3 regions of the Providencia sp. PROV200 genome follow, and region 1 is predicted to be linked to each of the others. Evidence: predicted binding sites of a transcription regulator. Region 1 holds the regulator's gene; each other region holds the start of a gene.

Region 1 (8,909 bases):
AAATGAAAAATGTTCATATGCGCGATTTGTTTGCACAGGATCAAGACCGCTTTACTCATTTTTCGGCGACGTTCGATGGTCAAATCTTAGTGGATTTCTCCAAAAATAGAATTACCCAAGAAACATTGGAACATTTATTGGCCCTGGCAAAAGAAACAGAGTTAGAAAATGCCATTAATAGCATGTTCCAAGGTGAGAAAATTAACCGTACTGAAGACCGTGCAGTGCTACATACTGCTTTGCGTAACCGCGATAATACTCCGGTTTATGTTGATGGCAAAGATGTCATGCCTGAAGTAAATGCGGTATTGGATAAAATGCAGCAATTTAGTCAGCGTATTATCAGCGGTGATTGGAAGGGTTACACCGGTAAAGCAATTACTGATGTGGTGAATATCGGTATTGGTGGTTCAGACCTTGGCCCATTTATGGTCACAGAAGCATTGCGTCCATATAAAAACCACCTAAACATGCATTTTGTATCGAATGTGGATGGTACGCAAATTGCAGAAACGTTGAAAAAATTAAATCCAGAAACGACACTGTTTTTAATTGCATCAAAAACGTTTACAACGCAAGAAACCATGACGAATGCGCATTCTGCTCGTGATTGGTTCTTGGCAGCAGCAAAAGATGAAAGCCAAGTGGCGAAGCATTTTGTGGCACTTTCAACGAATGGCGAAGAAGTCGCGAAGTTTGGTATTGATACCAACAATATGTTTGAATTTTGGGATTGGGTTGGTGGCCGCTATTCATTATGGTCAGCGATTGGTTTATCGATTATTTTATCAGTTGGCTTTGATAATTTCGTTCAATTATTGGACGGTGCTCATGCCATGGATAAACATTTCACTCAAACACCATTCGAAAAGAACATCCCTGTATTGTTAGGTTTGATTGGCATTTGGTATAACAATTTTTTTGAAGCAGAAACTGAAGCGATTCTGCCATACGACCAATACATGCATCGTTTTGCCGCTTACTTCCAACAAGGCAATATGGAATCGAACGGTAAATATATTGACCGTGATGGAAAACCTGTTACTTATCAAACAGGCCCGATTATTTGGGGTGAGCCGGGTACCAATGGCCAACATGCGTTTTATCAGTTGATCCACCAAGGAACGAAGATGATCCCGTGTGATTTTATCGCGCCAGCGGTAACACATAATCCATTAGGGGATCACCATGAAAAATTATTATCGAATTTCTTTGCACAAACCGAAGCATTAGCGTTTGGTAAAACGCGTGAGGTGGTCGATGCCGAGTTTGCTGCGCAAGGTAAAAATGTCGCGGATATGGAATATGTTGCGCCTTATAAGGTGTTTGAAGGTAACCGTCCAACTAACTCCATCTTATTGAAATCAATTACACCTTATTCGTTAGGTGCATTGATTGCGATGTATGAGCACAAAATTTTCACCCAAGGGGCGATTTTAAACATTTTCACTTTCGACCAATGGGGTGTGGAATTAGGTAAACAGCTCGCAAGCCGTATCCTGCCTGAATTAGAAAATAGTGATACGGTGAGTAGCCATGATAGCTCGACCAATGGTCTGATTAACAGCTATAAAGCTTGGCGATAAGTTAACAACGTATTATTTAAATACGTCAATATAAGGCAGGGAGTTCCTGCCTTATATTGTTCAACTGACCATTGTTAAATAGGTCGTTTTTCAATCAATAAAATGTAATTTGTTATGATATTAATAAATTTTATTATTATCGGTAACTTGCGAGTAGTTAAAATATTTTTCACTATATTTTTACATTTTGTGTTGAAAATGTGACTTTTTATATAAATTGTTAGCTAACTTTAACCTTGTCGTAAAACAACGTGATATCCTATTGCGTAAGAAATACAGTAAATCATAACCATGTTATTCATGGTGGAATTTTAAGTAATGGATGAAACGCTTTTTACTTCTCAGCCGATTCATTGGCTGGCGGAGAACGATAAAAACGATAAAATAGTGCCTGCTAATATATTAGATTGGCTATTAGAACATGGCTCAATGACAAAGCGTTTTGAGCTGCATAGCCAGCAAGTGGCTGTGATACCTTATTTAGAGTGCTATGTATCGCAAGATAAGCTAAGTGAGAATGAAGTACAGTCTTTACCTAAAAGCCAGCGCTATTGGGTCAGAGAAGTTGTCATGTATGGGGATGGCATCCCTTGGTTACTGGGCCGAACTATCATCCCTGAAGAAACCCTGACCGATGATGACCAGCAATTGGTGGATATTGGAAGGGTGCCATTAGGGCGCTATTTATTTAGCAGCGATCGTTTAACTCGAGATTATATCCATATTGGTTCTTGCGCGAATCGTTGGGTGCGTTGTTCTCGGTTAAGGCTATCGGATAAACCTTTATTATTAACAGAAATATTTTTACCTGAATCACCTGCATATCGTTAACTATCCTAAGTATTTTGAATTTTCAGGTCTCTGCAATGACACTATGCCAACAAATATAAATCAGTAAGTTGCAGAGGTTAGTGGTATTAAAATATACCCAATTTGAAGTATGATGGAATTCGAAAAGGAGCACGACAAAGTGGAGGGAAGTATGACGCTAAGTAAATGGCATGCATACAGCCGTTTAATGCGTATTGATAGACCCATTGGTTCACTGTTGCTATTGTGGCCGACGTATTGGGCATTATGGATTGCGGCTCAAGGTACGCCAAGTTTACATCTTTTAATCGTCTTTACTGCTGGTGTATTTTTTATGCGTGCCGCTGGCTGCGTCATTAATGACTTTGCTGATCGCCATTTTGATGGCCACGTAGAGCGGACTAAACATCGCCCTCTCCCGAGTGGTGATGTGACTGAAAAAGAAGCAAAAATATTGTTTGCAAGCCTTGTTGGTCTTTCTTTCCTGCTGGTTTTAACACTCAATTCAATGACGATTTGGTTGTCAGTTGCCGGTTTGGCTCTGGCATGGGTTTATCCTTTCGTTAAGAGAGTCAGTAACTTACCTCAAGTGGTATTAGGGGCGGCTTTTGGTTGGTCAATCCCAATGTCTTTCTCTGCTGTTGGTGAAACGTTGCCTGCTGTTTGTTGGTTACTGTTTTTAGTGAATATTATCTGGTCTGTGATCTACGATACTCAGTACGCGATGGTAGACCGTGATGATGATTTAAAAATTGGTGTGAAATCAACCGCGATTTTATTCGGGCAATATGACAAACTGATTATTGGCGCACTACAATTCCTGATGGTTGCCTTATTATTGGTAATAGGCTCACTGGCAGGCTTAGGAACCCTTTATTATATTTCATTAGTGTTAGTTGCGGGGTTATTTATCTATCAGCAGCAATTAATGGCTAATCGTGAACGTGCGCCTTGCTTTAAAGCTTTTATGAATAATAACTTTGTTGGTTTAATTTTGTTTATTGGTATTTTTATCAGTTATTTTTGAATTACATCCATTGAGCCAAAGTAAAAAGGTCATGTTATTTCTAACATGACCTTTTTGTTTTATTAACCTGAGAAAACGTGATTAGCTTTTCTTTTGCTCCAGAGATTGCGTGCTTTCACTTGGCTTTTTTTCCGAAAACTCATCGTCCTGGCTAACACTTTCAATGGTCAAGCGGATCTCCGGTGACATCAAACGGGCCAGAACGGCATACAGTTTCTGTGCATTGGTAACAAAAATATCATTTTCATTATTGTCAATGTAGCCTTCTTCTCTGAGGGTATCGACTAACGTCGAGAATACCGCTTTATCAAAGAACTCAGGTGCATTAATACCATGCAAAACAGAAAGGCGCTGCGCAAGGATACGACTTTGTTTTTCCAGTGTACTACGGCTGATTTCTGGGCTCGCATTGAGTAATGACAATGTGATTGCATAACGTTGCAAAGTTTCACGTACACCAGCAGCTAAAAGCTGTAATGGACGAATACGGCGAGGGTTTAACACCACAATATCGTCTTCTTTTAAGCAAATTAACTTTTGGTTATTCAGTTCATCGATCAGCGTATCTACCGCTTCATGTAGCTCATCACTGTTATAACGCATAAACAGTTCTGCTTTTAAGAATGGGTAAATTTGACCGACTTGATAGTGAATATCTTGGCGACTAATGCGCTCATGGTGTAGCACAATGCTAGTTATGAGTGATGGTAATACCAATAAATGATGGATATTGTTACGATAATAGGTCATTAAGACGGCATTTTCGCGAGGAAGAATAATAATATCCCCCATACTGTCTTTTTCGACTTCGAATTTATCCATTTGCAAAGCATGTTCTAACAATTGCTCGGCTGTTTTATTTGGGGTTGTTGCATCTGCGGTGTATGGCACGTTGCGTAATAATTGCAGGTAACATTCGACTTGTTCAACCAGTTGCTCACGAGTGAGCGAGCGTTGACGAGATGCCAGCAATGCGGTTGCACAGAGGTTAATCGCATTGGCTGCGGCTGCATTATTAATATTAACCATAATGTTATCGGCTAACGAACTGACCGTTGGGTTTAACCAGGTTGGCCTTTGTGGTTCGATAGGGTCGATAGAGTCGCGCCAATCAGGTACGCGCTGATTGAGGTAATGAGGTAAAGAAATAGGTTGACCGAAGTTAACATACCCTTGACCTAAGTTGCGTAATTTACGTAACCCGCGAACCATGGAGAAAAAGCCTTCTTTCTCTTTTTCTGCACCACGAAGTTCTTTGGCGTAAGTTCCCACTTCCATGACATGTTCATACCCAATATAGATAGGAACAATGGTAATAGGGCGTGAGTCACCGCGCAACATCGCTTGTAACGTCATTGAAAGGGTGCCCGTCTTCGGTTGTAATAAACGTCCGGTACGTGAGCGCCCACCTTCCACAAAGTATTCGATGGAGTAACCACGTGCAAACAGTTCACTTAAATATTCGCGGAAAACAGTCGAATACAGTTTGTTTCCTTTAAACGTTCTGCGAATAAAAAAGGCCCCTAAGCGACGGAAAATTGGCCCTGCTGGCCAGAAATTAAGATTGATCCCCGCTGCGATATGAGGCGGTACTAGCCCTTGATGGTATAGCACATATGAGAGCAGTAAGTAGTCCATATGGCTGCGGTGAGAGGGAACATAAACGATTTCATGGCCGTCTTGTGCGAGTTGGCGAACCCGTTCAGCGTGCTGAACATTGATACCTTGATAAAGGCGGTTCCAAGTCCAACTAAGAACTCTATCGGTTAAACGAACTGCCTCATAAGAGAAATTGGCCGCAATTTCTTCCATCATCCCAACGGCATTTTGCTGAGCTTTTTTAAGTGGGATTTTTTTACTGCGCGCTTCGTCTTCAACGGCTTTTTCAATCGCTTTTGACGTTAATAGCTTATTAAACAGCTCATAACGGGCGGGTAGTTTTGGCCCAACTGCAGCTAAGCGTTGGCGCGAATAGTGAATACGCGCGACACGAGCGAGTTTGTTGGCAATGATGGTATCTGTACCGTGGTCTTGCGCCATTTTCCCAATTGAGACAATCGGAGATAAACGCACGAAGCTGTCACGCCCTAACCATAAAACGGCAAAGAATTTTTGGATACCGTTTAACAGCTTCAGTGGCGGTGCTGGAGTATGGCCTTCACGCCCAGGTGAACGCCCAAACATCACGGATGCAGGTAGCATTTGAATATCTAGATTTGGATTGTTTTTGTGCAAATCTAAATAAGCATGGAATGTTTTTACTGAATCTTTACGTGGATTCGGTGAATAATAGCGAAAAACACGTGGACCATCATCGATAAAAACGTAAGCCGGAAGCTTCGTTCCATTGATATCATTGTCGACTAGCGGGTCTGGCAGACCGATAGCTAAGCATTGATGCCGTAGCGTGAGGAGGTCAGACTTCGAATGATAAGGTAATACGTACAGAGTTGGCCTGTTGACATCAAGCTGCAACTCAGTGACGGGATCCGAAGGAATTAGTTTACTTTTTACCAATAATTTAAGTGGCAAATTCAACGTGTTGTAATATATTTTACGCCATAGTGACATAAATGATTATAGCCTCTTGTTAACAATGCTGCGCAATCATACCAGAAATACCTGGTTAGATCTGTTACTGACAATTCACTTTGACCGTAAAAATCGATTATTGTTTGTATTTTTTAAGGAATAAATATGGCGAGTCAAGTTAAGGGCTTCACGCGAGTGATTAAAGCTGCGGGGTATTCCCTTAAAGGTTTGAAGGCAGCTTGGGTTAATGAGGCCGCATTTAGGCAGGAATCCGTTGCGGCAATTATCGCAATTTTTATCGCATTTTATTTAGATATCAGTTACATAGATAGAATCCTGTTAGTAAGCTCAGTTGTGCTGGTGGCAATAGTCGAATTATTGAATAGCGCGGTAGAGGCTGTGGTTGATCGTATTGGTAGTGAATATCATGAGCTTTCAGGGAGAGCTAAAGATATTGGTTCTGCTGCGGTATTTGTGAGTATCGGTTTAGCTTTGTTCATTTGGGCGCTGGTATTATGGCAACGCTATTTCACTGGTTAAGGTGTTTGGTTACTTCATCGGGAAAAAGAGAGTAAATCGATAACAAATGCTTAAATTGAGCGATTTAACTGTTCCAAATCTTCATTTACCTGTATATACTCACAGCTTGACTGTATAAACAAACAGGGGAACGGAATGAAAGCACTGACGGCTCGACAACAGCAGGTTTACGATCTGGTGCGAGATCACATTTCGCAGACAGGTATGCCACCTACACGTGCTGAGATAGCAGCAAGCCTTGGTTTTCGTTCGCCTAATGCGGCAGAAGAACATTTAAAGGCCTTAGCACGCAAAGGGGTTATTGAAATTGTTTCAGGCGCATCCCGAGGTATTCGTCTGCTTCTTGAAGAAGAAACCGAAGATCAGGGGTTACCTCTGATTGGGCGTGTTGCCGCTGGCGAACCATTATTAGCGCAGGAACATATTGAGAGCCACTATCAAGTTGACCCTGAGCTGTTTAAACCACATGCAGATTTTTTATTGCGTGTGAACGGGATGTCCATGAAAGATATTGGTATTATGGATGGCGATTTATTAGCTGTGCATAAAACGCAAAATGTACACAACGGGCAAGTGGTTGTCGCTCGTATCGAAGATGAAGTTACGGTTAAACGTTTTAAGCAACAGGGTAACCGCGTTGAGTTAATAGCAGAAAACCCAGAATTCGAACCTATTGTTGTTGATTTACGCCAGCAAAACTTCACTATTGAAGGTTTAGCTGTTGGGGTTATCCGTAACAGTGATTGGTATTAATTTCCGTGAGTAGCCAAGCGTCATGGTAGGTTACACTCAGGAATGACTACGGCAGGCAGATTTCATTACTTTATTTTGAGGTCTGCCTGTTTTATTTCCTGTCTTATATTTTTTCTCTTCTCTCTGTATTCATCAAACTCTTTAGCAATACAGCAATTTATTTCTTTTTTGCTGTTATAGGTTGTTCGTGGTTATGATGACAATGCTCGTGATCTTGGCAGCTATTCACTTCGTCACAACTCTTACACAAGCCATGGTTTTCCACCACGGTATGTCTTAAGCGGAATTGGTGTTCGTCGGCTAAATTAATAATGGCAGCTTCTATTGTTGTACAGTCACTTTCCGTTACGCTTCCACAATGGTCGCAAATCAACATAACAGAAATATGGCTTGGGTTATCAAAATGATGGCAGACGACATAGCTGTTTGTTGATTCAATTTTATGGATAAAACCTTGCTCCATTAAAAACTCAAGGCCACGATAAACCGTAGGGGGTTTAGCTTGAGGTTCAATTTCACGTAGCAGGTCGAGTAAATCATAAGCGCTGATTGCACCATGTTGCTGTGCTATCAGGCGCAATACCGTTTCTCTTTGTGGTGTCAATCTGACGCCTCTTGACTGGCAAATATGTTCAGCCATCGCAAGAACTTTTTTTTCACTCATCTTTTCCATTTTACTGACCCACCCGTTGAAAAATGCAAATGTTTACTGTTCACAAGTTTATCACAGTTTCTTGAACTATAGAGAATCAAGAAATGAAAGCATTGCCATCAAAAAATTTTAACCTTGCTAAGTATTTTTTTGATTAATAAAGAAAGCAAATGAGGGTAATGAAAAATATAAAAAAGGATATTTAAAATTAAATAGGGAAATAGAAACAAATATTAAACAAATACATGATAAAAGCGTAACGCATTGCGAACAATTAATTGAAATATTATGTTTCAATTTGATGTAATTTCAATTAAGACTTATCTTAACCTTAATTTTTAATATTCTTTTTGTTGCTATTTTTCCTGTCTTTTTAGATGCTTGCTGTGATTTTTTCGTAACATTTAGTTTTAAATTCCGTTTTTGTATTTATTTATAGATTTAAATTTCGATATAAAACTATCTGTAATTTGACGTATTTTGAGATATTTGTAAGTGAGGAATGAGGTTTTTATATAAGTTTTTCTAAGTAATATATTTGAAATGTATATTTTGATGCTATTTTAATTTTATATTTTTCGCCTTATAGCTTTGATGTTATTTTATTCTGCATTAACTCTAATTATGTGTTCGTTTTGACAATAAATATCGAATATGTAGAATTGATATCAGAAAGTATCGGAAGGCATGTGTAAAAAGTCATTTTCTATTTCTATATCAATTTTGGCAAATTACCCCTTATGGGAATAATTAATATTGAATAGAAAATAAAGAATTAAAAATTTTAGGTATTTTAAAAATTATAGATGAAAAGGATCTTATTTATATATTCACCTCTAATCTGAATGAAATTAATGATGTTGGATGACGGAAAAATTTCACTGTTAAGTAATCAAAAAAATAAAATTGACTCCTTATCAATAAAAATCAGAAAAGAGGTAGCTACTTCCTACTCATTTAAAGGAAATGTTTATGAAACTGAATAAATTAGCGTTAACTCTGGCTTTAG
Region 2 (8,909 bases), 1.7 Mb from region 1:
TTATTCAGTAATTTACGCCCTGCTCGCTTATATCAGGCATTGGAAGCATTCTGCCCATTACGTGCAGACATCGCAGCTCAAGGCTTTGATATTCTTTGTGTACGTGAATTAACGGGTGGGATTTACTTCGGTCAACCAAAAGGCCGTAAAGGCGAAGGCCAAGAAGAGTACGCATTTGATACTGAAGTTTATCACCGCTATGAAATCGAGCGTATTGCACGTATTGCGTTTGAATCTGCTCGTAAACGTAATAACAAAGTCACATCAATTGACAAAGCAAACGTGTTACAAAGCTCAGTATTATGGCGTGAAGTGGTCAATCACATCGCAAAAGAATATCCCGATGTTGAAGTCAGCCATATGTATATTGATAACGCGGCAATGCAAATGATCAAAGCCCCATCTCAGTTTGATGTGGTGTTATGCTCTAACTTGTTCGGCGATATTATTTCCGATGAGTGTGCGATGATCACCGGCTCTATGGGTATGCTGCCTTCTGCGAGCCTGAATGCGGATGGTTTTGGTTTATACGAACCCGCGGGCGGCTCTGCGCCAGATATTGCTGGAAAAAATATTGCTAACCCAATCGCACAAATTTTATCTGCCTCCATGCTGTTAAGATTTAGCTTAAACCAAGCCGATGCCGCAGATGCCATTGAGCGCGCAGTGAATAAAGCCTTAGAAGAGGGCTATAGAACATCAGATTTAGCTGGCACAGGCAAATCCATTAGTACCAGTGAAATGGGCGATATCATTGCTCGTTATATTGCAGAAGGGGTGTAACATGGCCAAGACTTTATATCAAAAATTGTATGATGCCCACGTTGTCCGTGAGGTCGAAAATGAAATCCCTTTGATTTATATCGATCGCCATTTAGTACATGAAGTAACCTCTCCACAAGCTTTTGATGGATTGAGAACTAAAAACCGTCCTTTGCACCAGCCAAATAAAACGTTTGCAACGATGGATCACAACGTGTCGACGCAAACCAAAGATATTAATGCTTGTGGTGATATGGCTCGCATTCAAATGCAAGAGTTAATGAAGAACTGTAAAGAGTTCGGCGTAACGTTATATGATTTGAATCACCCATACCAAGGTATTGTCCACGTGATGGGTCCCGAGCAAGGTATTACTTTGCCCGGTATGACCATTGTATGTGGCGATTCCCACACCGCAACACACGGTGCATTTGGCTCATTAGCCTTTGGTATCGGAACGTCTGAAGTTGAGCACGTGATGGCGACTCAAACACTGAAACAAGCACGTGCTAAAACGATGAAAATTGAAGTCGTTGGCAAAGCGCCTGCAGGCATAACCGCAAAAGATATCGTTTTAGCGATTATCGGTACAACGGGCAGCGCAGGCGGTACTGGCTATATTGTTGAGTTTTGTGGTGAAGCCATCGAAAACTTGAGTATGGAAGGCCGTATGACGGTATGTAATATGGCCATTGAGTTAGGCGCAAAAGCGGGGATCATCGCACCGGATGAAACCACTTTTGCCTATATGAAAGGTCGCCAATTTGCCCCTAAAGGCCAGCAATGGGACGATGCGGTTGCTTATTGGAAAACATTAAAAACGGATGATGATGCACAATTTGATAAAGTCATCACTATTCAAGCAAGTAGCATCGCGCCACAAGTCACTTGGGGAACTAACCCAGGGCAAGTTATTGCCATCAACCAACCGATCCCTGCTCCTGAGTCATTTGCAGACCCTGTTGAGCGAGCTTCCGCTGAGAAAGCATTAGCTTACATGGGATTAGAGTCTGGCATTAAATTATCTGACGTAAAAATTGATAAAGTCTTTATTGGTTCATGTACGAATTCACGCATTGAAGACTTACGTGCTGCCGCTGCAATTGCCAAAGGCAAAAAAGTAGCTAGTGGCGTACAAGCTATTGTTGTTCCGGGATCTGGTCCAGTTAAAGCCCAAGCAGAACAAGAAGGTTTGGATAAAATCTTTATTGATGCAGGCTTTGAATGGCGTTTGCCGGGCTGCTCCATGTGTTTAGCAATGAATAATGACCGTTTAAACCCAGGCGAGCGCTGTGCATCAACCAGTAACCGTAACTTTGAAGGCCGCCAAGGTCGCGCTGGTCGTACTCACTTGGTTAGCCCAGCAATGGCAGCTGCCGCAGCGATTAATGGTCATTTTGCTGATGTACGTGATATTCAAATCTAAGGAGAAAATGATGGAAAAGTTTATTACACACGTCGGGATTGTCGCTCCTTTAGATGCAGCAAATGTGGATACTGATGCCATTATCCCTAAGCAATTTTTACAAAAAGTGACTCGCACAGGTTTTGGCCAACATTTGTTTAATGACTGGCGTTTTTTAGATGAGAACGGGCAACAGCCTAATCCTGATTTCGTATTAAATAAACCGGTTTTCAAAGGGGCAAGTATTTTATTAGCTCGTGAAAACTTTGGTTGTGGCTCATCTCGTGAGCACGCGCCTTGGGCATTAACTGACTTTGGCATTCAAGTGGTTATCGCCCCAAGTTTTGCTGATATTTTTTATGGTAACTCGTTCAATAACCAATTATTACCAATTAAATTAAGTGAAAGCGAAGTCGATGAACTGTTCAATTATGTCAATGCTCATGAGGGCTGCCAGTTTACAGTAGACTTAGAAGCTCAAACCGTGACCGCAGGAGATAAAACCTATCATTTTGAAATCGACAGCTTCCGCCGCCACTGCATGATGAATGGTTTGGATAGTATTGGTTTGACACTGCAACATGTCGACCAAATTAAAGATTTTGAAAGCAAGATCCCATCCTTTATGCAATAAATCCTTTTCTACGCCTACTTTGGTGGGCGTAGTTCCTCTTTTAGCTCTAATTCTCCAACTAAACCGCCTACTTCGCACCAAAAATGCGGAATTAATCCATCACTAAAAATTTACAATCCAAAATCACTTCCCCATTAATTTCTTCCTGTATAATTAATAACAAAATAAGATTTTTGCTTTTAACTGAACAATTTTTTCTAAATAGTTTGTGTTGTGGCAAGGCGGCAAACGAGGATATCCCTAGGAGCATACACCAGTATGTGACTAGGGTAGCGGAGTGAAGCCAACACAGCCACGGCGCAAAATATGACGAAAAAAAAGCCGGTAAAAACCGGCTCGGTGATAAACACCATTACTCTAAATGGGGGAGTCGGCCTGCAACATGCAGACCAAACGAGCTACTTACTGCCTTCTATTATCGTGAGATTTTAGGAAATTAAAATTGATGTATTTTTTGCCGGAGTTCCTCTTTTATGTCTAATTCGCGATTACAAACCCAATTTATTCGTCTCTGGCAGCACTTTAAAGGTCAAGACAGTGAAACCACCTTACAGGATATTGCTGATACGCTGTTTTGCTCTCGCCGTCATGTTCGGACACTGCTTAATAATATGCAATCACAGGGTTGGCTTAGCTGGCAGGCAGAGTCTGGTCGAGGAAAACGCTCCACTCTTATTTTTCATGTTAATGGCTTAGAGCTACAGCAGGCACAGGCTGAACAATTACTCAAAGAAGAAAGTATTGAAAAATTAGTTGCACTGGTTGGTGATAAAGAAACTATTCGCCAAATGGTATTATCTGAATTGGAACGCAGCTATCGACAAGGTAAAAACCTATTACGGATTATTTATTATCGTGATTTCCCAACACTGCTTCCCGGTGCGCCAATGCGCCGCTCAGAAATTCACTTGATGAGCCAAATATTTAATGGCCTTACCCATATAAATGAGGAAAAAGGGGAAGTGGAAAATGGCCTTGCCCACCATTGGCAGTCTATCAGTGAGACCCAATGGCGTTTCTATTTACGCCCCGCTATTTATTTCCATCATGGGAGAGAAATGGTTGCTGACGATATTATCTATTCCCTTTTACGCTTAAAAACCTGTTGGCCTCTGTTCTCTCATATACAATCCGTCAGCTCACCACACCCTTATGTTATTGATATCACGTTAAGTGAGCCTGATAAACAGCTGCCTTGGTTGTTAGGCAGTCATCATGCGGCTATTTTACCGAAAGAGTGGAAGAGCCTCGAGAACTTTAGCCGTTGCCCAATCGGTACTGGCCCTTATCAAGTAGAAAAAAACTTGCCTCAAAAGCTGACTATCACAGCTTTTGACCGCTATTTTGGTTATCGTGCGCTACTTGATGAAGTGACTATTTGGGTGGTTCCTGAACTCTCAGAACAAATGGTTTGTACCACATTAAAAATGGATGGTGATAAGCACCATAATGGCTCCCTCGAAAGCCGTATGGAAGAAGGCTGCTATTTTCTGTTAATGGACCAGCGTTCACCTATTACTCAGCGTGAGGATGTCCGTAAGTGGTTGTGTAGCTTTTTAACCCCTGTGAACCTTCTTGCTCATTGCGAACCCTTTTACCAGCGCCATTGGGCGCCCGCTTATGGTTTATTGCTCCATTGGCACCACAGTAAAATGCTCACGTTATTCCCTAAGCCTAATGATTTGACTGAACTGACAGTGACTTTTTATCGCAACCACCATGAGTTCTATGCGATTAGCCAAATCATGAAACGCGTGTTACAAACACAAGGGGTGGAACTCAAGGTCAATATTATTGATTACGATGATTGGTTTAATGGCAATGGGCAAAGTGATATCTGGTTGGCAACCGCTAACTTTTTTAAACCGCTTGAGTTTTCCATTTTTGCTACCTTGTACGAAATGCCGTTATTACGCCAATGCCTTAATAATCCCCTTAGTGATGAACTTAATCTATGGCGGAATAACCAATTAGATGTTGAAGCTTGGTGTGAAAGCTTAATTGACTCACAAATTTTTCACCCCATCTTTCATCATTGGCTTGAACTACAAGGCCAAAACACCATGCGCGGTGTAAGAATGAACACCTTTGGCTGGTTTGATTTTAAATCCGCCTGGTTTAAACCATCTGAGGATAACCTAGCAAAATATTGATAGTTATAAACAGGTAAAATGAATAATAAGGATGTTATTCACTTTTTCTGTGGATATCCATGTGAACAACCTCATGGTAATCAGGGTATATCCCCAAGTCACTTTTTTATCAAAAAAAATAAAAATTAAATAACTACTGATAAATCAAATAAATAAATAACAAAAAATCCGTTTATCCACTGATTATTTTTTTGACTAAAATGCTTAAGACTTCAACTGAGCAAAGATCAAACAACGTTGTATTTATCTACAAGATATGTGCTTAACTTACTCACATTCTGTGATTCTCGTCATAAAAACTGTTTCGTCAAGGCTGTAAATACACACAGTAATCTCGATTTTTCACAGTTATCCAGAAATCCTGTGGATAACCTAGTGCATGATCCTGTGATTATCTTGGGATGAACTTGAATAACCTCTGTAATAATTTATAATTTAGATAGACAAATAAAATTATATTCATATATATCATATAGTTAAAAACACCATGGAAAAAGTGTTATACTTCTTAGGTTATATGTATTTCCACTGGCTACTTTTTATACATTATTATTTAAACCATGACGCCATTTATTGCACCACCACCACCTGATAACGAAGCAACCTTAATGAGCCGAGCGCAAGCTCTTGCTGGCTACACGCTAGGTGAGCTTGCCCAACATGCGGCGATCCCTATTCCCCCTGATCTCAAGCGCGATAAAGGCTGGGTTGGCATGTTATTGGAGTATTATTTAGGTGCGAGCGCGGGCAGTAAGGCAGAGCAAGACTTCGCCCATATTGGTATTGAATTAAAAACGATCCCGATTGACCGTCATGGTGCGCCACTCGAAACCACCTTTGTTTCTGTTGCGCCATTAACGGGAAATAGCGGCTTAACATGGGAAAATAGCCATGTTCGCCGCAAACTGTCCCGAATTTTATGGTTCCCTATCGAAGGGGAAAGACAAATTCCACTTTCACAGCGCAGAGTCGCAAACCCATTAATTTGGAGCCCTTCTCCGTTAGAAGAGCAATTATTACGGCAAGATTGGGAAGAGTTAATGGATCTCATTGTGTTAGGCAAAGTTGAAAGCATCACTGCACGTTATGGGCAGGTATTACAAATTCGCCCTAAAGCAGCAAACAATAAAGCACTCACTGAAGCTATTGGGGAGTTTGGTCAACCCATTATGACGCTACCACGTGGTTTTTATCTCAAAAAAGATTTTACCGCGCCCTTATTAGCACGGCATTTTAATATACGTTAGTCGCTAACCATCGCCTGTACCTGAGCAGACGATAAATAATTATCACTGTTTAATTCGTTAATTAGAAGGTACCAAGATGTTTGAGTGGATACTAGACCCCAATGCCTGGATGGCATTAGCCACACTAACCCTATTAGAAATTGTCCTAGGCATCGACAATATTATTTTCCTCAGTATTGTGGTGAGCAGACTTCCTGACCACCAGCAAAATAGTGCCAGACGGACTGGGCTTATTGCTGCAATGGTGATGCGCCTGACGTTACTGGCTTCTATTGCGTGGTTATCTCGCCTTACTACCCCACTTTTTACGGTTGCTGACCATGTGGTCTCCGCACGCGATCTCATATTATGCGCAGGCGGTATATTCCTTATTTGGAAGGCAAGCCAAGAAATTTTTGAAACCATTGAAGGAGAAGGTGAAAGTCATCTGGCGAACAAAAGAGTGAGCTCATTTTGGGGGGCTATCATACAAATTGCTTTATTAGACATTATCTTCAGTTTAGATTCCGTGATCACCGCAGTGGGGCTTTCAGACCATTTATTTATCATGATGGCAGCGGTTGTTATCGCGGTACTCATTATGATGCTTGCAGCCAAACCTATTGGTGACTTTGTTGATCGTTACCCTTCCGTCAAAATCTTGGCCTTATCATTTTTGATTTTAGTTGGCTTCACATTGCTGCTTGAAAGTGTTCAAGTCCATGTTTCTAAAGGCTACATTTATTTTGCTATGTTTTTTTCTATGGCAGTGCAAGTTCTCAATATCTTGCGCAGCAAAAAATGGAAAACCAGAAACCAAACCGATTAAGATGACAATCTAATCGCCTGTTTAGCCGCTAAAATAGCCCCCTCTACCGCGTTTTTCGCTTGTGGGCTATTTTTCCAGCAACTTGAGCCTGTTAATGCGGCACCAGAGCTCAAAATTTCATCATAGGAGGCTTCACTCAATTGTGCGAGTGAGCTAAAACCCATTTGTTCCAAGCGGCTAATTACCGTGGGTCCGACACCCTTGACGGCCAATAAAATCTCTTTTTCTGATTCGGAAAATGCCATTTGACGATCCTCTTGTGAATGAATTTATATTTATTAAGCTAATATTTTGCATTTTACCTATTTAATACTTTAAAATTGCAACTATAACAATGCCAGTTTTAATAATTATTAACTGACCTATCTTATCACCCCATCTGTACCTGCTTTGTGTTAGGAATTCACCATGTATAACGCACCACTGACTAACCCACATCAACACACGATGCAATTACCTGATAGCCGACAATTTTGCTGGTTTGAATCAGGTCCTAAAACAGGCTTCCCTGTTATTTTTTGTACCGGTGCGGGTATGAGTGGTTCATTAGGATTTGGTTTGGATTTACTCGAACGACTAAACATTCGTTTGATTGTTCCTGAACGTGCGGGGCTTGGTGACTCAACATTTCACCCTGAAAAATCATTAAAAAATTTTGCTCTGGATGTTCAAGCGCTGTTAGATGAGCAATCTATTACTCAATATTCTGTCGTCGGTTTTTCTCAAGGTGCTGTTTTTGCCATGGCTATCGCTCACTATTGCCAACCTATTTCACTGTCTATCGTGTCAGGGCAAGACCAATTTGAATACCCTGCAACTCGTGCAATACTCAGTGCTGATATCGTGAACATGCAAGAGCAAGCCCTTAACAGCCCTGAAGCGCTGTCAGATTGGCTATTAAAAAATGTCACCGGCGAGTGGCTGTTGGCATTTATTCTTAATTGCAGCGCAGAAATCGACCAACAACTCTACAATGAAGAACATTTCCTTGAAGCATATAGCCATTGCATGCGACGTGCTTTCGCCCAAGGCAACCAAGGTTATGTTCAAGACTTATTGATTGCATTACAGAACTGGGAATTCACCCCTGAAACGACCCGCGTGCCTGTCTCTTTATGGTATGGCGAACACGATATGAGCACTGTTCATTCCCCTGATTTTGGCAAAATATTAGCCGGCCGTTTTCCCAATTGCCGACATCATTTGTTAAGTCATGAGGGAGGCTCCCTACTGTGGACACAAGCGGAAGCTATTTTAACCGATATTCAGCAGCACGCCGCATAAACAAAAACCGCGATGAGTTATTCATCGCGGCTATTTATTTACACCCTAAATTCACATAAGTGAATTAACGATAGACAATTCCACCGTCAGTCAAAATAGATTGACCAGTAATATAGTCAGAATCATCGCTTGCTAAGAATGCCACTAGACCCGCGACATCATCAGGGGTTTGAGCACGACCAAGCGCGATCCCTTCAACATATTTTTTGTAAGTCTCGCCTTTTGGTGCACCTGTAATTTCAGCGAAGCGCTCATCAATCTCCACCCACATATCTGTACCAACAATACCAGGGCAATACGCATTTACGGTGATCCCTGAGCTTGCGTATTCTTTGGCTGCGGCTTGAGTTAACGCGCGAACGGCAAATTTCGTGGCAGAATACACACCTAACATCGCAAAACCATCATGCCCTGCAATTGAGGACGCATTGATGATTTTCCCTTTATGTTTACGCTCTTGGAATTTCTCGCTCGCTGCTTGAATACCCCACATGGTGCCATCCACGTTAATTTTGAAGATTAAATCCATATCTTCTTGGCGAACATCAGCGATTGGCTTAACTTGTGCAATCCCAGCGTTGTTAATCATTACATCAAAACCACCTAACTCAGCTTC
Region 3 (3,492 bases), 1.9 Mb from region 1:
TCAATCATTGTTAACCACTGACATGTAACCATTTGATTATTAACATAACCTATTGTTTTATATACCCCCTAGAGAGAATGTAGAAATTTCGGACGCGGGTTCAACTCCCGCCAGCTCCACCAAATTTGGTGGGTCAGTGATAGGACAATAGGTTTAAAAACAGGAAGTTAGCAAAATCAGTTGGACTAGACACTGTCAACATTAATACTCGAAAGTGCACGTGAAATGCACGCGCATTTGAAAGTTACTAAAAGCTCACTTCGGTGGGCTTTTTTATTGCACCTGACCCATCCTAAATAAGGTTGACACTTTTCCAATCTAAAATTGGAGAGTGTAATGAAAGCAATCACTAAACGAACTCAACGCGATTATTCCCTCGCTTTTAAATTACAGGTTGTTGACCAAGTAGAAAAAGGCGAACTCACCTATAAACAAGCTCAATATCAATATGGGATACAAGGATGTTCTACCGTTTTGGTATGGCTTCGTAAACATGGTAGATTAGATTGGTCTGAAGGTACGCCCAATACTCTTTATAAAGGTACTGCTATGACCCAAACTCCTGAGCAACAAACCCCAGAACAACGCATCAAACTACTCGAAAGGGAACTTGAAGAAGCTCGGCTTAAATCCGATTTCTTTGAAGCTGTTGTCAAAGTTATGGATAGAGACTTCGGAGTTCGCTTGTCAAAAAAGCGCAAGGCCGAGTTATTAAAGAAAAAACGGTTAAAAACCTCACCGTAACAATAGCTTGTCGTTTTATGAATATTAGCCGGCAAGCCTACTACAAGCGACAGGATAAGACTGAAGAACGACAAAAAATCGATACGGCCATTATTGATATTGTTAAGTCTGAACGCGCCTTTCATCCCAGACTGGGAGGGCGTAAGTTACATTTTATTTTAAAGCAAAAACAAATGATTATTGGTCGTGACCGGCTATTTACTTTATTGAAGGAACATCGGTTACTTGTGCCGAATAAGCGGGCTTATCATAGAACAACTTTAAGCCATCATCGTTTTCATCGACATCCAAATTTAATTAAGTCAGGATTTATCCCCACACAGCCTGAGCAACTCTGGGTAGCGGATATTACCTATTTATCGACACATGAGGGTGATACCTATTTAAGTTTAATTACGGATGCGTACTCGCGAAAAATCGTGGGATATCATTTAGATGACAATATGAAAACAAGTTCGGTGAAGAAGTCGCTGGTTCAGGCTTTAAAAAAACGCTGTTCGACAACATCGCTGATCCATCATTCAGATCGTGGGCTACAGTATTGTTCGTCGGAGTATCAAGAAATACATAGAAATCATAATATTCAATGTTCTATGACTGATGGCTATGATTGCTATCAAAATGCCTTAGCAGAAAGAATTAATGGAATATTAAAAATGGAGTATCTTCTAGTAAAACCAAGAAATTTAGAGCAGGCACGAAGGTTGGTTGAAGAATCAATCCAGATTTATAATGAAAGGCGCCCGCATTTATCATTAAACTATAAAACGCCCGATGAGGTTCACCGAGCGTTTTATGCCTGAAAAGTTGTCAACCTATATCAGGACTAGTCAACCTCAAAAATTAGAGAGTATGTTTCTCAAGCAACAATCATGTATTTTGCCACTACTCTTGCCTGAATTCTCTTTACTACACATAAATATGCTGTATACATTCACAGCCAAACAAAATGCTACGTTATACAACGCATTGAAATTCTCTTTGATAAAGAAAATAGCAACAAGCCATCTGAAAAAGTACGCAATGCCCTACGTGAACAAGTGATATACAAAATTGGTGACAAATACGGCCCGCTAAACCTCAGGGTGGCGCTAAGTTCGTCAACATCATTAGTGGTTACTGGTGCTAAGAGTGACGATGCGACAAAACAAATAAATCAAATTATCGAAGACATTTGGTTTGATGACTCATGGGTACCAGCATGAAAAATGATCGTGGAGAAAGTAATATCGAGATTGTTCCTCGAATTACAGAGGTGAAGGTAGGCGTTAATAGCCCTTATGAAGTTTTGGCAACAGAAAACCTGAATTAAGTACTTTTCACCATTGTTTAAATTTGTTAATGTATGCGCCAAATAATTATATCATATAACTAAACCCTATAATCATTAGAGCATGCAGAATGAAATTACAAGCTTTAAAAAATAAAAATTATTCTAAAATGGCCCTACTATTTCTATTTATTTGCCTATCTCACATCTCGTTAGGATTTGATTTTAAAATCATATATGCCCTATCCATTTTTCTATTTTTAATATCAATAAACCAATTTAGATTTATCTACATGCCATTAGTAATTATTCTGTCGGTAATATCCTCGATGTATTTCCCTATCGCTATGCTCTACGGTGAGCCAAATTTTAATATTTCAACCGCATTACTGTATACAAACACAGGGGAATCAATTGAGTTTTTATCAAACATTCCTTATTATCACTACTTACTTTCCCTTTTTATACTAGCATTGGGAATATATACATCTAAATTCAGGTTTAATATTCATAAAAAAACAAAACTCACTAATTTTTTTATTTTCTTAATTATTTTTTTACAAGGCCCCATTAAAACCTGGGCTACAAGTGATGAGTTTTCCATCTTAAATACAGGTTTACCTGAGATTAAGTTTATAAAGCAGACAGTCCTATCTATCAGCTCTACCATTAATGAAAAAATTAAGATGGATGAAATGCTTGCAGAAAAAGATGATTATCCTAAATTATCAAGTACCAGTGATTATGACACATACATTATTGTCATTGGCGAAAGTGCTCGAAAAAGCTTCATGCATTCTTATGGTTTTGAAATTGCTAACACTCCATTTTTTGATAACATAAAAGGAAAAGTATTTACTAATTATATCTCAGCTGCCTCCACAACAGTCCCATCACTGATGAATACCTTAACTGAATACTCTAGGCCACAAAATAATGTCGTTACTCTCGCAAATAAGGCGGGTTTTGATACTTACTGGATTTCAAACCAGGGTTCAATTGGGATCCATGATTCACCGATTGCAAGTATTGGGAAAAAAGCAAAAAAATCTATATTTATTAAACATGGAGATTTTTCATCATTAGAATCAGATGCTGAGCTGCTACCTTATATAAACAAGGCAATAGAGAATAAAGTTACTACAAAAAAACTTATTATTATTCATTTGATCGGTAGTCATTCACCTGCTTGTAAGAGAACAAATAATAAATATGATGTATTTTATTTAAATGAAAGAATGTCTTGCTATGTTCAATCAATCAAAGAAACTGACCATTTATTAAAATCCATTTACGATGATTTAAATGCTACTAAAACCAAGTGGTCTTTTATGTATTTTTCAGATCACGGCGTATCATTTGCTAATAAAGAAAATAAATCAAAAACCGATTTAATACACGGACATTCTCATAAACAGAATTTTGAAGTTCCATTCTTTATTACCTCTTACAATGATAACGATAGAGTATTCATTAAT

The links. Region 1 encodes LexA, which represses DNA repair genes until DNA is damaged. Its sites were predicted from a motif close to TNCTGTATGTACATACAGNA; they were not measured.
Region 2: mutH (DNA mismatch repair endonuclease MutH) is a predicted target of LexA. The motif match lies at 5,266-5,285, and genes of this name have one in related genera.
Region 3: M1E86_RS12830 (DinI-like family protein) is a predicted target of LexA. The motif match lies at 1,667-1,686, and genes of this name have one in related genera.

What each region holds. Positions count from the first base shown of each region.
Region 1 covers NZ_CP096307.1:464,201-473,109, forward strand. Annotated here, with positions in the region: gene pgi (glucose-6-phosphate isomerase) at 1-1,586, shown strand, start outside; gene ubiC (chorismate lyase) at 1,905-2,417, shown strand; gene ubiA (4-hydroxybenzoate octaprenyltransferase) at 2,569-3,423, shown strand; gene plsB (glycerol-3-phosphate 1-O-acyltransferase PlsB) at 3,505-5,994, opposite strand; gene M1E86_RS02075 (diacylglycerol kinase) at 6,121-6,495, shown strand; gene lexA (transcriptional repressor LexA) at 6,631-7,248, shown strand; gene zur (zinc uptake transcriptional repressor Zur) at 7,406-7,921, opposite strand; gene M1E86_RS02090 (fimbrial protein) at 8,873-8,909, shown strand, end outside.
Region 2 covers NZ_CP096307.1:2,986,706-2,995,614, forward strand. Annotated here, with positions in the region: gene leuB (3-isopropylmalate dehydrogenase) at 1-783, shown strand, start outside; gene leuC (3-isopropylmalate dehydratase large subunit) at 785-2,188, shown strand; gene leuD (3-isopropylmalate dehydratase small subunit) at 2,196-2,801, shown strand; gene sgrR (HTH-type transcriptional regulator SgrR) at 3,275-4,954, shown strand; gene mutH (DNA mismatch repair endonuclease MutH) at 5,515-6,201, shown strand; gene M1E86_RS13805 (TerC family protein) at 6,278-7,009, shown strand; gene M1E86_RS13810 (helix-hairpin-helix domain-containing protein) at 7,006-7,254, opposite strand; gene M1E86_RS13815 (alpha/beta fold hydrolase) at 7,418-8,293, shown strand; gene M1E86_RS13820 (acetoin reductase) at 8,358-8,909, opposite strand, start outside.
Region 3 covers NZ_CP096307.1:2,793,400-2,796,891, forward strand. Annotated here, with positions in the region: one part of gene M1E86_RS12825 (IS3 family transposase) at 337-679, shown strand; one part of gene M1E86_RS12825 (IS3 family transposase) at 679-1,547, shown strand; gene M1E86_RS12830 (DinI-like family protein) at 1,719-1,949, shown strand; gene M1E86_RS12835 (phosphoethanolamine transferase) at 2,146-3,492, shown strand, end outside.